Regions from separate parts of the Providencia lanzhouensis genome, predicted to be linked through region 1. Evidence: predicted binding sites of a transcription regulator. Region 1 holds the regulator's gene; each other region holds the start of a gene.
The links. Region 1 encodes PurR, which represses purine synthesis genes. Its sites were predicted from a motif close to CANGCAAACGTTTGCNTG; they were not measured.
Positions count from the first base shown of each region.

Region 2: the regulator PurR is predicted to act here: its motif matches at 2,239-2,256, upstream of carA (glutamine-hydrolyzing carbamoyl-phosphate synthase small subunit).
Region 3: the regulator PurR is predicted to act here: its motif matches at 2,653-2,670, upstream of cvpA (colicin V production protein).

Region 1 covers NZ_CP174123.1:1,755,271-1,760,456, forward strand. Annotated here, with positions in the region: gene punC (purine nucleoside transporter PunC) at 1-1,081, opposite strand, end outside; gene punR (DNA-binding transcriptional activator PunR) at 1,204-2,109, shown strand; gene purR (HTH-type transcriptional repressor PurR) at 2,125-3,150, opposite strand; gene ACIH2S_RS08270 (YnhF family membrane protein) at 3,418-3,501, shown strand; gene sodB (superoxide dismutase [Fe]) at 3,590-4,168, opposite strand; gene ACIH2S_RS08280 (Grx4 family monothiol glutaredoxin) at 4,768-5,115, shown strand.
Region 2 covers NZ_CP174123.1:806,469-811,654, reverse strand. Annotated here, with positions in the region: gene carB (carbamoyl-phosphate synthase large subunit) at 1-826, opposite strand, end outside; gene carA (glutamine-hydrolyzing carbamoyl-phosphate synthase small subunit) at 841-2,004, opposite strand; gene dapB (4-hydroxy-tetrahydrodipicolinate reductase) at 2,453-3,274, opposite strand; gene ispH (4-hydroxy-3-methylbut-2-enyl diphosphate reductase) at 3,496-4,449, opposite strand; gene fkpB (FKBP-type peptidyl-prolyl cis-trans isomerase) at 4,430-4,900, opposite strand; gene lspA (signal peptidase II) at 5,003-5,186, opposite strand, start outside.
Region 3 covers NZ_CP174123.1:2,588,728-2,593,913, reverse strand. Annotated here, with positions in the region: gene accD (acetyl-CoA carboxylase, carboxyltransferase subunit beta) at 1-538, shown strand, start outside; gene folC (bifunctional tetrahydrofolate synthase/dihydrofolate synthase) at 528-1,817, shown strand; gene dedD (cell division protein DedD) at 1,823-2,545, shown strand; gene cvpA (colicin V production protein) at 2,723-3,226, shown strand; gene purF (amidophosphoribosyltransferase) at 3,241-4,758, shown strand; gene ACIH2S_RS12250 (UbiX family flavin prenyltransferase) at 5,091-5,186, shown strand, end outside.

The DNA of each region.
Region 1 (5,186 bases):
ACACTAATAAACTGGCTAAGAAACATAACCCTAACTGTAACGCATTTTGTAGTGCAGCAGCCTTACCACTAGCAGATGGGAACGTATTGAGGGCTTTGGCGACTGCAATTGGGTATGATGCTCCGTTCATTGCTGCCATAAAGCAAAATGGAACCAAAATCATGGTTAATGTTGGCTGCGTATAAATCGCCATCACAAAGAGAATAATCATACTAACGGCATAACCCGCTAGCAAGATTGGGAACAACGTTTCAGCGCGAACTTTAGCTAATACGAAGCGGCAGCCGTATCCCCCGACAATAAATGCCAGTGTTTGAGGAATATAACTCAGGCCGATATCCGCAGGGTTAAAGCCCATATTGCGTAGAATAAACGGCGAACCCGTTAGCCATGCAAAAAAGCCAGCGCTACATGCTGCGTACACAAGTACGTTACCACTGAAAACAGGGGAGCTTAGCAAGGTAGCAAAGGAAACTTTGGTTTGTGGCTGGTTTTCTTCTGCGATGACTTTCGGTGCCACTTTTTTTAGCATCAAAGTCGGTAGCAGGAGTAAAACGCCCACCATCATCAGCACGATGAAGATAAATTCCCAGTTTTTGTGTTCAAGCACCCAGGCACCTAAAAGTGGCGCTAATGCAGGAGAAAGCGCCACTAAAGGCATAATAGAGGCAAATACTTTTTGGGTATCAGCTTCGTTATAGCGGTCGATAACGAGGGCCTGCCATAAAACCGCAGCAGAACAAACGCCAACGGCCTGCAAGAATCGAAGGATTAATAACTGAGTGGCATCGGTGACCCAAATCATTGCTAGGCAGCTAATAATGAACAGCGAAAGCCCAACAATGAGAATAGGTTTGCGTCCTAATTTATCTGAAAGGGGTCCCCATAATAGCTGGGCAAACGCGAAGCCCGCTAGAAAGATACTTAATGATGCGCTGATAGCGCCTTCAGTCGTATTTAAGGTTGTTTGCATTGAACCAAAGGCAGGCAGATACATATCGATGGCTAAAAACCCCAGCATGCTTAGGCCAGCAAGATAAATCAAAAATCCAGAGGAGTTTTTTGTCGCAGTATTTGTCATAGTTTTTGCTTAATCTATATTTAAAATAATGTTGATAGTTATCTTATTGTATAGGCTATTTTTTTACGTTGTGAAACGGTAATATTTGGACTCTGCTATCAAATAATTTGAAAGGAAAGAAAATGTGGTCAGCTCATGCACTTGAAGTCATAGACGCAGTTGCTCGAACGGGAAGCTTTAGTGGTGCTGCGGATGAGCTGCATCGAGTCCCTTCAGCGATCAGCTACACAGTAAAACAAGTCGAAGAATGGTTAGCAGTTCCGCTATTCGAACGTCGTCACCGTGATGTGGTATTGACGGAAGCCGGGGCTATCTTTATTAAAGAAAGTCGAAGTGTTATCAAAAAAATGATTGATACTCGACATCAATGCCAACAAGTCGCCAATGGATGGCGCGGACAGTTCAGTATTGCTGTTGATTGCATCGTAAAACCGCAGCGTACGGAACAGCTGATTTTGGATTTTTATCGTCATTTCCCTGATATTGAACTGTATATCCACCCTGAAGTGTTTAATGGAGTTTGGGATGCTTTAGCCGATGGACGTGTGGATGTTGCGATTGGAGCGACCCGTGCTTCACCAATTGGAGAGCGCTATAGCTTCCGTGATATGGGCTTTATGTCATGGCGTTGTGTTGCGAGCCCCGATCACCCATTAGCAAAAATTCAGGGCAAACTGACAGATGATCAAATGCGTGAATATCCAAGTTTGTGCTTAGAAGATACCTCAAGAAGCTTACCGAAAAGAGATACTTGGGCGCTGGATAACCAACGTCGCTTAGTTGTGCCTTACTGGGAAAGTGGTTTAGCGTGTTTGGAAAATGGCCTGTGTGTGGGAATGGTTCCTGAGCACCGTGCAGCGCCATTGTGTGCAGAAGGTAAGCTTGTTGAGCTGAAATTAGCACAGCCGTTTCCTGAAAGCCCTTGCTGCTTAACGTGGGTTGAGAATGATACATCTCCAGCGTTGAGATGGCTTCTTGACTATCTTGGTGATAGCGAAACGCTCAACGCGGAGTGGTTTGCGAGCTAATGTGCTGAGGTAGACTTAGCGGCGATAATCAATAAATGGACCGTCAGCCACGGAACGGCGCTCAACTAAACGCGGATGAACTTCAATCGTTTGCGCATCTTCGCGTTTATTCACAATACGATCGAGCAACATCGCAAACGCCATTTGACCTAAACGCTCTTTTGGCTGGTGAATTGTGGTTAATGCAGGCGTGAAATAGCGTGCATTACGCACGTTATCATAACCAATAATGGAAATATCTTGAGGGACACGTAATCCCATCTCGTCAGCCGCACAGATTGCCCCCATCGCCATGATGTCTCCACCACAGAAGACTGCCGTTGGGCGGTGCTTGTTACTGAGGATCTGCATCATCGCTTTATAGCCTGATTCTGGCTCGAAATCCCCTTGAACAATCCATTCATCTTTTAATGTGACTTTGCCTTCTTCCATGGCTTTTTTGAAGCCGGTTAAACGCCCAATACCTGTATTTCTTTCGAGAGAGCCAGGGATCACGCCAATTTCACGGTGACCACGGTCAATAAGGTAACGACCCGCTAAGTAACCACCGTGGAAAGAGTTATCAATAATACTGTCAGTGAAATCCCCGCGAGAGGTACCCCAGTCCATGACGACCATTGGGATATTTCGGTAATCTTCCAACATACCTATCAAGGTGTCAGGGTATTCTGAACACATCACAAGTAGCCCATCGACACGTTTTTGTGCCAACATTTGCAAGTACGCTTTTTGCTTACCTAAGTTATTGTGAGAGTTACATAAAATTAGAGTATAGCCTTTCTCATAGCAACTATTCTCGACAGACTCGATCACTTCTGCGAAATAGGGGGCTTCACTTGATGTTGCCAACAGACCAATTGATTTGGTGTGGTTGACTTTTAAACTACGCGCAACCGCACTCGGAGAATAATTGAGCTCTTTGATGGCGGCCCAAACGGCTGTTTTTGTATCATCAGCGACAAAACGCGTCTTGTTGATAACATGGGAGACGGTTGTGGTAGAGACGCCCGCACGTTTCGCCACATCTTTAATTGTTGCCATGAGAAGAAAAAACTCCTAACCAAAACTTGGTCTCTAAAATAATTCTAGTTAAATAATTACCTGCATATTGATGCATAGTACCTTTGCTGGCAATAATTTAGCGATTTGTTGTCGATTTTGTCTGATCTAGCGCAAAAACGAAAGAAATAATTGATGTTATAACATGTGATATAGACACTGGTTTTACGTTTTTGTGCATGTATACTGAAATAACCTTTTTATTTTATGGTTATTTGATAATTCAATTTCTTTATATGAGAGGGTCTCATGGATACAGATTTTAAATATGGATTGCTAGCTGCGTTTGGCTCTTTAGCTGTAATTATTTTGTTTGCTGTGCACATTTTCTGATTTCATTTCCATCCTATCTACTAAGGATGAGAAATAATTAAGGGCGAGTATTATACTCGCCCTTAGTCATTTTAGATCTGAACTAAAATTAAGCCAGATTTTCTTCAACAAATTTCCAGTTAACTAACGCCCAGAAGTTTTCTAAGTATTTTGGACGTGCGTTACGGTAGTCGATGTAGTATGCGTGTTCCCAGATATCAACAGTCAGAACTGGCTTATCGTCACCAGAAATTGGTGTTGCCGCGTTAGACGTGTTAACGATAGCCAGGCTGCCATCTGCTTTCTTCACTAACCAAGTCCAACCTGCACCGAAGTTTTTAACTGCGGCATCAGTGAATTGCTCTTTGAACTGAGCAAATGAACCGAATGCTTTGTTGATAGCTTCTGCAACTTTACCGGTTGGCTCGCCACCTGCATTTGGAGCCAAGCAGTGCCAGTAGAAAGTGTGGTTCCAAACTTGAGCCGCGTTATTGAATACGCCAGCTTCAGAAGTTTTAATGATTTCTTCTAAAGACAGACCTTCAAATTTAGTGCCTTTGATCAGGTTATTCAGGTTAACAACATAAGTGTTGTGGTGCTTACCGTAGTGGTATTCTAAGGTTTCAGCAGAGATATGAGGTTCTAAAGCATCTTTAGCATAAGGTAGAGCTGGTAATTCAAAAGACATTGCGTACTCCTTGATTGCTTTTATTCAGTGTTTAGGGTGTTTGCTCGTAAAATGAGCGAAATTAAATGTACTTCTATTAATTAATCTACTTCTAGTGTAGTGACGTCGAGCCGTGGTGAGCTATTGCGCCGCATTGTAAGTCATGATTTATCATAACAGAATACAGGTTACAGTAAGAAAAAACCTGTTCCATGATGCTATTTATGCCTTAATTGTTAGTAAGTTGCATAATAATTATTCCACTGCGTGTCGTTATTGTCATTGAAGAGCAGGGAAATACATCAAGTGTTATTAATTTGCTAATATATTAACAAATAACTCTCATGATTACACGGCAAAAACACCCAGAGTGAATTTTTTATAGTAAAAAGAAAACGTTGCTATTTGCTTTTCACCTTTTGAGTACAGCAAATAGGAGTGCTATAGTATTCACCTTATAAAACTGGCATATTGTATGAAACAATCACGGAACAATTTGCGATGTTTTGACTATGCCGGCGATTACACCGGTCAATGTGTTCTGTCTAATGAGTTGCCTTGCAAATGATTCAAAGTGGCTCAGTGACTGCAAAATCAGCACCCACGTTTTAGGATATAAAATGACAACTATCGAAAAAATTGAGCGCCAAGTTAAAGAAAATCCAATCTTATTATACATGAAAGGCTCTCCAAAACTGCCTAGCTGCGGTTTTTCTGCTCAAGCTGTTCAAGCTCTGTCTTCTTGCGGTGAGCGTTTTGCTTACGTTGATATTTTACAAAACCCAGATATTCGTGCAGAGCTACCAAAATATGCTAATTGGCCAACATTCCCACAGTTATGGGTTGGTGGTGAGTTAGTTGGCGGTTGTGACATTATCGTTGAGATGTTCCAACGCGGCGAATTACAAGCTCTGATCAAAGAAACTGCAGACAAATACCGTCCAGCAGATGAAACCATCACTGAGTAATTAAATGGTTGAATAGGCTTTAATGCTTATATTGATGAAAACCGTATTAGCCTAAAACTAATACGGTTTTT
Region 2 (5,186 bases), 950 kb from region 1:
CGATTTCACGCAGTACTGCCATCGAGGCATCACGCATGATTTGGTATTCTTTATCTGTCAGTGTTTGCGCAGGTGCGACGGTGATGGAGTCACCAGTGTGAATTCCCATTGCGTCGAAGTTTTCAATGGAGCAGACGATAATGCAGTTATCTTTCTTATCGCGAACTACTTCCATTTCATACTCTTTCCAACCAATTAACGATTCATCGATTAATAATTCGTTAGTTGGAGATAAATCTAAACCACGAGTACAGATTTCTTCAAATTCTTCGCGGTTATACGCGATACCACCACCGGACCCCCCCATGGTGAAAGATGGGCGAATGATACACGGGAAACCAACGTCATCAGCGACGGCATTAGCTTCTTCCATTGTGTGTGCGATACCTGAACGCGCTGTGCCTAAACCGATTTTTTTCATCGCTTTATCAAAGCGCTGGCGGTCTTCTGCTTTATCAATCGCGTCCGCAGTCGCACCAATCATGGTCACGCCAAATTCAGCCAATACACCTTGGCGTTCAAGCTCAAGGGCACAGTTCAGCGCGGTTTGTCCACCCATGGTTGGTAATACTGCATCTGGGCGCTCTTTTTCAATGATTTTGCGTACCACTTCCCAGTGAATTGGCTCGATGTAAGTTGCATCCGCCATTTCTGGGTCTGTCATGATAGTCGCTGGGTTCGAGTTCACTAGAATAACGCGGTAGCCTTCTTCTCTAAGAGCTTTACACGCTTGCGCACCTGAATAGTCAAACTCACACGCTTGGCCGATAACAATCGGGCCCGCACCGAGGATCAGAATGCTTTTAATATCTGTACGTTTTGCCATTTTCTTTCTCCCGATTATTTTGCGTTTGAACGTGGTGTGTTTTGACGGTATTCGTTGATTAAATCAATGAAGTGGTCAAAAAGACCTGCGGCATCATGAGGACCAGAACTGGCTTCTGGGTGACCTTGGAAACTGAATGCAGGTTTATCTGTGCGATGGATACCTTGCAAAGTGCCATCAAACAGCGATTTGTGCGTCACACGCAATGTGTCGGGTAGTGTGGATTCATCAACCGCAAAACCGTGGTTTTGAGCCGTGATCATCACCACATCTTTATCTAAATCTTTAACTGGGTGGTTAGCACCGTGGTGACCAAACTTCATCTTCACGGTATTGGCACCACTTGCTAATGCTAGCAATTGGTGACCCAAGCAAATGCCAAATACGGGGATTTCAGTTTTTAAGAATTCTTGGATAGCGTTGATAGCGTAGTCACAAGGGGCTGGGTCGCCAGGGCCGTTTGATAAGAAAATCCCATCTGGGTTCATCGCTAACACCGTTTCTGCTGGTGTTGTTGCCGGAACGACGGTTAAGCGGCACCCACGGTCAACTAACATACGCAGAATATTGCGCTTTGCACCAAAATCGTAAGCAACAACGTGTAATGGCAGCTCATCTTCTTTGCTTGCTGCTGGTTGCCCTTCTTCTAAGTTCCAAGAGCGTTGAGTCCAGCTGTAAATCTCTTTGGTGCAAACTTCTTTTGCTAAATCTAAGCCATTTAAACCTGAGAAGCTGCGTGCTTTTTCTAAAGCCAACGCCGCATCTGGGTTATCCCCTGCGATGATACAACCGTTTTGTGCGCCTTTTTCTCTTAACAGGCGGGTTAATTTGCGCGTGTCGATATCCGCGATAGCCACCACATTGTGGCGTTTCAGATATTCAGACAAGCCTTCCTGACCACGAAAGTTACTGTAAATTAATGGTAAGTCGCGAATGATAAGGCCTTGAGCGTGTACGTTAGGAGATTCTTCGTCATCAGCATTAGTGCCGACATTACCAATATGGGGATAAGTGAGAGTAACAATTTGGCGGGAATAGGAAGGGTCAGTAATTATTTCTTGATATCCGGTCATTGAAGTATTGAAAACGACTTCTCCAATAGCGGCCCCTTCAGCACCAATGGCACGCCCGTGGAATTGGGTTCCGTCTTCCAGAACCAATATAGCTGACTTTATCAAAACATCCTCCGGAGAATAATCAATCATATTTTTTGCATATTGATTCAGATTTTGCGATCTAAATCAATGCCAAAATGAGTTTTTAAGCAAATTTTTGGCAAATTGCGCGCATTCTAATGATGGGATAGAGTCTTGTCTAGAAAAAAATGCATTTTTTTCACTTTTAGCTTACTTTTTTGCATTCTTACCTATTTTTTCTATAGAAGGCTAATGAAATAACTATTCATGGGTAAAAACGCAAACGGTTAATAGCGAAGAAAAGTGCAAAATGGATAATAGCGCAGACAAGGGAGGATCTAAAGTGCAATTTTTGAGTAAAAAAGAGAAAAAATGACACAAAGATAATAGAAAACAACGGATTTAATTAAATTAAATAAATAGATTACGATAAATCAGAGGCTTCAATCGAAGCCATCTGATTTTAAATGGAAATTTATTTTATAAAAAACTACAAATCATCAAGATTAAGGACATCTTTCATATTGTACAACCCATCTTTCTTGGAATTAACCCAAGATGATGCTCTTATCGCGCCTTTAGCAAAGGTCATACGACTGGAAGCCTTGTGGCTTATCTCTACACGCTCGCCAATATCAGCAAACATTGCAGTGTGCTCACCAACAATATCGCCAGCACGTACAGTAGCAAAACCAATCGTGCCCGGCTCACGCTCTCCGGTATAGCCTTCACGTGCATACACCGCACACTCTTTCAGATCTTTTCCTAATGCATCCGCGATAGATTCCCCCATCGCCAGCGCAGTGCCTGAAGGGGCATCAACTTTATGACGATGATGGGCTTCAATAATTTCAATATCAGTGTAATCTCCCATCACTTTCGCCGCTTTTTCCAGTAATTTCAGCACCAGATTCACACCAACGCTAAAGTTGGCAGCGAAGACAATTGGGATAGATTTTGCGGCTTCAGCAATGGCCAATTTTCCTTGTTCATCAAATCCTGTGGTCCCAATGACCATGCCTTTTTGGTGAGATTGGCAGAACGCTAAATATTGTAAGGTACCTTCAGGACGGGTGAAATCAATCAGTACATCAAAATCATTAACAACAGAATCTAAGTGACCAACGACTTTCACACCAATTTGCCCAATTCCCGCCAGTTCACCCGCATCAGTGCCAATAAGCGAAGAGCCTTCACGCTCAATAGCTGCACCAAGTTGAATTCCGTCTTGTTCTTGTGCTGCTTGAATTAATTGGCGCCCCATGCGCCCACCCGCACCGACAATCGCAACGCGTACAGTTGAATCTGCCATTTTTGATCCTTTCGTAAATATTGAGGCGAAAACCAAAATAAAATCTTGGTTATACCTTAAAGAAACTTGAATCGGGACGCCAGCACTAATCTGGAGATATTAATAAAACCGTAGAGAGGGGGATGATTATCAGAAAAAATTGTATTGATATGGAATGGGATGCTAAAAAAATAGAAAATAGCAGCGACCAAACCAGCCGCTACTATAATAAAATCAATGTATTAGTTAATTTCTTTAACGTCCACACGCAGCTCTTTTGGTACTTCAAAAACGATATTTTCTTCTCGCCCTTGTAGCTCAACCACGGAGTCGGCACCCAGCTCTTTCAGTCTATCAATCACTTGGCGGACTAAAATATCTGGCGCGGATGCCCCCGCAGTCAATCCGATAATTTTCTTATCTTTTAACCACTCAGTTTGAATATCTTCAGCACCATCAATCAGAAATGCGGCCTTCCCCATTCGAGAAGCTAATTCAGCTAAACGGTTTGAGTTGGACGAGTTTTTCGAACCAACAACTAGCACGATATCGGCTTTTTCCGCGAGCTCACGCGCCGCTTCTTGGCGGTTCGTGGTCGCATAGCAAATATCGTCTTTACGCGGTCCAACAATATTAGGGAATCGACGGGTGAGCGCATCAATCACATCGGAGGTATCATCCACTGAAAGCGTCGTTTGCGTCATAAAGCTCAGGTTGTTTTCATCTTTTACCTGTAGCTTCCAAACGTCTTCAGGGCTTTCAACAAGATACATTCCCCCTTCAGGGTTATTGTATTGCCCCATTGTCCCTTCCACTTCAGGATGTCCTGCGTGACCGATTAAAATCGCTTCTTTGCCTTTACGGCTTGCGCGAGCCACTTCCATATGCACTTTAGTCACTAATGGGCAGGTCGCATCAAATAACATGGTTAAATCGCGGGAACGGGCTTCTTGGCGAATGGCTTGTGAAACGCCATGAGCTGAGAAAATTAGAATAGAGCCATCCGGAACTTCAGAGATTTCTTCAATGAAGATAGCGCCACGCTGGCGTAAATCGTCAACCACATAGCGGTTATGCACCACTTCATGGCGAACGTAAATCGGTGCGCCATAAATTTCTAAGGCGCGTTCAACAATACTGATTGCACGGTCAACACCCGCACAAAATCCACGAGGATTAGCCATTAATATTTGCATGGTGACTCTCCAATTGTGGGTCTATTTCTAGCACTTCAATTTCAAAGGTAATTTGTTGCTCAGCAAGAGGATGGTTAAAATCAACAGTAATTGATTCCCCTTCGATTGCTTTCACGACGCCCGGCATTTCGCTCCCATTCATGCCCGTAAACAGCATGATGGTACCAATTTCAGGGATCCCCGTTTCCATAAAATCACGCAATGAAAAGTATTGCACTAAGTCTGGATTATGTTTCCCGAATACCGTATCCCCAGCTAAGGAAAATGTTTTCTTTTCACCTTCAGATAGCCCAATCAGTTGCGCTTCTAATTCTGGCGACAGTGAATCATTTCCAAGAGCAAACAACGCAGGCTTTCCTTGTGCGTGAGAAGAATCTGCCGTGGAGCCATCTTCTAATTTCAGAGTGAAATGCAGTAAAACAGAACTCTGCGCCTGTATTTGAGTAGACATAATCTAAACCTGTTTTTTATCATAAAGTTCAGCCCGACTATCGTCGGGCTGAGATGATTAATATGCAATATTGGGTTTTATCAACCTATCGCACTATCTGTTCTATTTAGCATCTTGCTGTTTGGGTTTATCCGGCAAAAAGCCTTCAAAAATCACCAATGCCGCACCAATACAAATGGCCATATCCGCCAAGTTAAAGGTCGGCCAGTGCCAGTTGCCAACATAAAAATCAATGTAGTCAACCACAAAGCCATGCACTAAACGGTCAAATAAATTACCGATCGCA
Region 3 (5,186 bases), 830 kb from region 1:
TGTCCGTGCTGTAGAACAAGCTTTGGAAGATAACTGTCCATTAGTTTGCTTCTCATCCAGTGGTGGTGCGCGTATGCAAGAAGCGCTGCTGTCCCTGATGCAAATGGCGAAAACCAGTGCTGCACTGGCGAAAATGCAAGAACGTGGCTTACCGTACATTTCTGTACTGACCGACCCGACCATGGGTGGTGTTTCTGCAAGTTTAGCAATGTTGGGTGATATCAACGTGGCTGAACCTAAAGCACTGATTGGCTTCGCGGGTCCTCGCGTTATCGAACAGACCGTTCGTGAAAAATTACCTCAAGGTTTCCAGCGCAGTGAATTCCTGCTGGAAAAAGGGGCAATTGACATGATCGTGCGTCGTCAAGATATGCGTGATCGTCTGGCTGATGTCCTAGCGATGTTAACCAACCAACCAAGTTTGAACACTGCGCCAGCGCTGGTTGTTGAAGTGGTTGACGTGGAAATTGACCTTGCTGATGCTGTCGATGGTGCAGATAAAGCAAAAGGCGCTAAACATAAAAAAGATGATGAGTAATCTAATCATTCCTACAGCCAAGTCTCCATTGGAGGCTTGGCTCTCTTATCTCACTGACCTGCATAGCCAAAATATTGATATGGGGTTGGAACGAGTAGGGCAAGCAGCCCGTCAAATGCATCTCACTCAACCTGCTCCTCGCGTCATCACTGTCACCGGCACAAACGGTAAAGGTACAACCTGCCATACACTTGAGTCTATTTTGATGGCTGCGGGTTTGAAGGTGGGAGTCTACAGTTCCCCACATTTAGTGCGTTACACGGAACGCGTTCGAATCCAAGGTAAAGAGCTTACTGAAAGTGAGTTCTGCCAAGCATTTGCGACTATCGAAGCGCAGCGTGGAAATATTTCATTAACCTACTTTGAATATGGCACCTTAGCTGCACTACAATTATTTAAGCAAGCTGAGTTAGATATTGTGATCCTTGAAGTAGGGTTAGGCGGTCGCCTTGATGCAACTAATGTCGTGGATGCGGATATCGCGGCAATCACCAGTATTGCACTTGATCATACCGATTGGCTAGGTTCTGACCGTGAGCATATTGGTCATGAGAAAGCGGGTATTTTCCGTCAAGGTCATTATGGTGTGGTGGGCGAGCCTGATATGCCAGCCTCTATAGGCGCTTATGCCGATAAAATAGGTACCATACTGTTTCGTCGTGGCAAGGATTGGCATTACCAAGAGCAGGGGCAACATTGGTCTTGGGAAAGTTCTCAGCGTTCATGGGCTAATTTACCGTTACCGAATGTGCCGTTGGCTAATGCAGCAACCGCGATGGGTGTGATCAGCTGCTTGATGGAGATTGATGCCCAGTTAACGCAGAAAATCACTGACCAAGCTATCCACCAAGGTTTAAGTACGGCTCAGTTACCAGGACGTTTTCAGGTCATTGGCGAACACCCGTTAATGATTTTGGATGTAGCCCACAACCCTCATGCAGCAGGCTATTTAGTCTCCAAACTCGCGCAATTACCAGTGACAGAAGGTCGTCGAATTCGTGCGGTGGTGGGAATGCTGGGAGATAAAGATATTCAAGGGACATTAACCTGTTTATCCCAACAAGTAACTGACTGGTATCTTGCACCGCTAAGAGAGTTTCGTGGTGCAGATGTGACGGAGCTTAGTCAGCACGTTGACGGTGCCCATGAGTTTGATTCGGTGGAAGCAGCTTGGCAACAAGCATGTGCGGATGCGCGACCACAAGATGTGATTGTGGTGTGTGGGTCATTCCATACCGTGGCTCATGTCATGATGTTATTAGAGAAAACAGAAGGATAAAGCCAGTGGCTAGTAAATTCCAGAATCGTCTTGCTGGCGCCATTGTTTTAGTCGCTGCAGGGGTCATCGTATTGCCTGCATTGCTGGATGGCGATAAAAAATACAATGAGAATGAATTTGCAGCCATTCCGATTATTCCCAAACCGGGTGATGAAGAAGATATTGAGTCAATTGCACCAATTACACACAGTGCATCGACCGCGTCTTCGGAAGGAACTTCTGAAGCGATGCTATCGGAAGCTATTACTGAGCAAAAGCAAAGTGAGCAGTCTCCTGTAGCCGCAAACAGTGCAAATCAAAGTAATAACAGCCAAAACGTGGTGAATCAAAATGGAAGTGCCATTCCAGCTAATGTCACTCCAGAAAAACCACGAGTAGAACCTAAACCGGAGCCTAAGCCAGAACCAAAACCTGAGCCTAAGCCTAAGGTGGAACCAAAGCCAGAACCTAAACCTGAACCGAAGCCAGAGCCGAAACAAGAACCTCAAGGTAAAGCGTATGTGGTGCAAGTGATTGCCCTCAATAATGCCAGCAAGGTTGAAGAAATTGTGGCGAAGCTAAGATTGTCTGGGTATCAGGTTTATACGGTGCCAGCGCAACCAGTGAACAACAAATTAACTCGTATTTATGTGGGACCAGAAGCATCAAGGCAGAAGCTTGAATCGGCTTTACCTGAACTGAACGCAATTACCGGTACAAAAGGGATAATCCAAGCCTTTAAGCCTTAAATTGACATTCAGTTATCCCTAAAAAATAAGGGTATTTAGTAACTTACTGCGGCGATTATGATTTTTTCTTTTCGCCGCTGATTTTTTTAAATTCGATGAAAAATGGTTACGCAAACGTTTTCGTTTTCTGTTAGAATGCATTCGCCGCTGACGTGAATGCGAATTTTGGAATGAAATATGGTCTGGATTGATTACACAATTATCGCCATTATTGGCTTCTCGGCACTGGTAAGCCTGATCCGTGGATTTGTACGTGAGGCATTATCGTTAATCACTTGGGGTTGTGCGTTCTTCGTAGCAAGTACGTTTTACCCTTATTTAGCTAGTTACTTTACGAACTTTGAGGATATTTTAGTTCGTAATGGTATTGCGATTGCAGCGCTGTTTATCGCGACATTGATTGTCGGTGCAGTGGTGAACTATGTGATTAGCTCATTAGTACAAAAAACCGGATTATCGGGTACAGATCGTGTACTGGGGATCTGCTTCGGTGCGTTGCGTGGGGTATTAATTGTATCGGCGCTATTGTTCTTTCTCGATACATTTACACCGCTTCCTCAAAGTGAGGACTGGCATCGTTCACAGCTTATTCCGCAGTTCAGTCATATAATTAGGTGGTTCTTTGACTACCTGCAAAATGCGTCAAGTTTCCTACCGGAGAATATCTCTCCGTCTGGCTGATGAGGAAAGACTAAATGTGCGGTATTGTCGGTATCGCCGGTGTTTCACCGGTAAACCAATCAATTTATGATGCGTTAACGGTGCTACAGCACCGTGGGCAAGATGCAGCGGGTATTGCGACTATTGATGGTAAAAACAATATCCGTTTGCGTAAAGCAAATGGTTTAGTAAAAGACGTCTTTGAAACGCGCCACATGCTGCGCCTTCAAGGCTCGATGGGTATTGGACATGTGCGTTATCCAACTGCGGGTAGTTCCAGCGCATCCGAAGCCCAGCCTTTTTACGTTAACTCTCCTTTTGGTATCACCCTTGCGCATAATGGTAACCTGACAAATGCTCACGAACTTGCTCGGAGCCTATTTGAAACAGCGCGTCGCCATGTGAATACCACGTCAGACTCCGAAATTCTTCTAAACGTATTAGCATACGAATTAGATAAGTTTGATCATTTTCCTCTCGAACCCGACAACATTTTTAGTGCTGTAGCATCAATGCACAAAAAAATCCGTGGTGCCTATGCTTGCGTGGCATTGATTATTGGTCACGGGATGGTGGCATTCCGTGATCCTCACGGTATTCGCCCATTAGTCCTTGGTCGCCGTATTCTAGCGACTGGCGAACATGAATACATGGTCGCCTCTGAAAGTGTGGCTCTCGATACTTTAGGTTTCGAATTCCTACGTGATGTTGCACCAGGCGAAGCGGTATATGTCACTGAAGATGGCAAATTATTTACCCGCCAATGTGCAGAGAACCCGCAGCTGACACCGTGTATTTTTGAATATGTTTATTTTGCTCGCCAAGATTCGTTTATCGATAAAATCTCGGTGTATAACGCAAGATTACGTATGGGGCAAAAATTGGGCGCGAAAATTGCTCGTGAATGGGAGGATCTGCATATTGATGTAGTGATCCCAATCCCTGAAACCTCATGCGATATCGCGTTAGAAATCGCCCATATCCTAGATAAACCGTATCGCCAAGGTTTTGTGAAAAACCGCTATGTTGGACGTACCTTTATCATGCCTGGGCAACAAGAACGTCGTAAATCCGTACGCCGTAAACTGAATGCTAACCGTGCAGAGTTTCGTGATAAAAACGTTCTGCTGGTGGATGACTCTATTGTGCGCGGTACCACATCAGAACAGATCGTTGAATTGGCTCGTGAGGCGGGTGCAAAGAATGTCTACTTTGCTTCAGCCGCACCAGAAGTTCGCTTCCCTAACGTCTACGGAATCGATATGCCAAATGCGAATGAGTTGATTGCACATGGTCGAGAAGTGGATGAAATTCGTAAGCTGATTGGCGCAGATGGTCTAATTTTCCAAGATCTCAGCGACCTCATCGATGCGGTTCGTGAAGAAAATCCGGAAATCAATGAATTTGAATGTTCAGTATTTGATGGCATCTACGTGACCAAAGATATCGACCAAAGCTATTTAGACTATCTAGAAAATCTGCGCAAAGATGATGAGTTGAAGTTGAAAGATCAGAGTGATGTTGAGGATTTAGAGATTTACAACGAAGGCTAAACGTTAGGGAATCCTCGTCATACTTCACGCTGTAGCGTTGTTGGCTGCATTAGCTAACCCTAGTCACATACTTGTGTATGCTCCTAGGGATTAGCTAACTTGCCGCCTAGCTACAACATGAATTATTTAGAGGATTAAATTTAAAACTAAGCTGAAAATGAAGTTAGTCTGAATTACCCTCCGTTCAAGTTTCCTTTATTGATGACTGCTTATTCAGTGAGTAAAGTTTTGCTCTGTATTTTCACTATCCTGACCTCCACACTTCGCCTCTCACTCACTACTTCACGATATTTAATATATAATGCAAGAAATTACGTGAATTGGGGCTGAACATGAAAAAATTGATCATTGGGTTAACAGGCGCAAGTGGAGCAATCTATGGCATTAGATTGCTGGAAGTGCTCAAACCTGTGAAGGATGTGGAAACC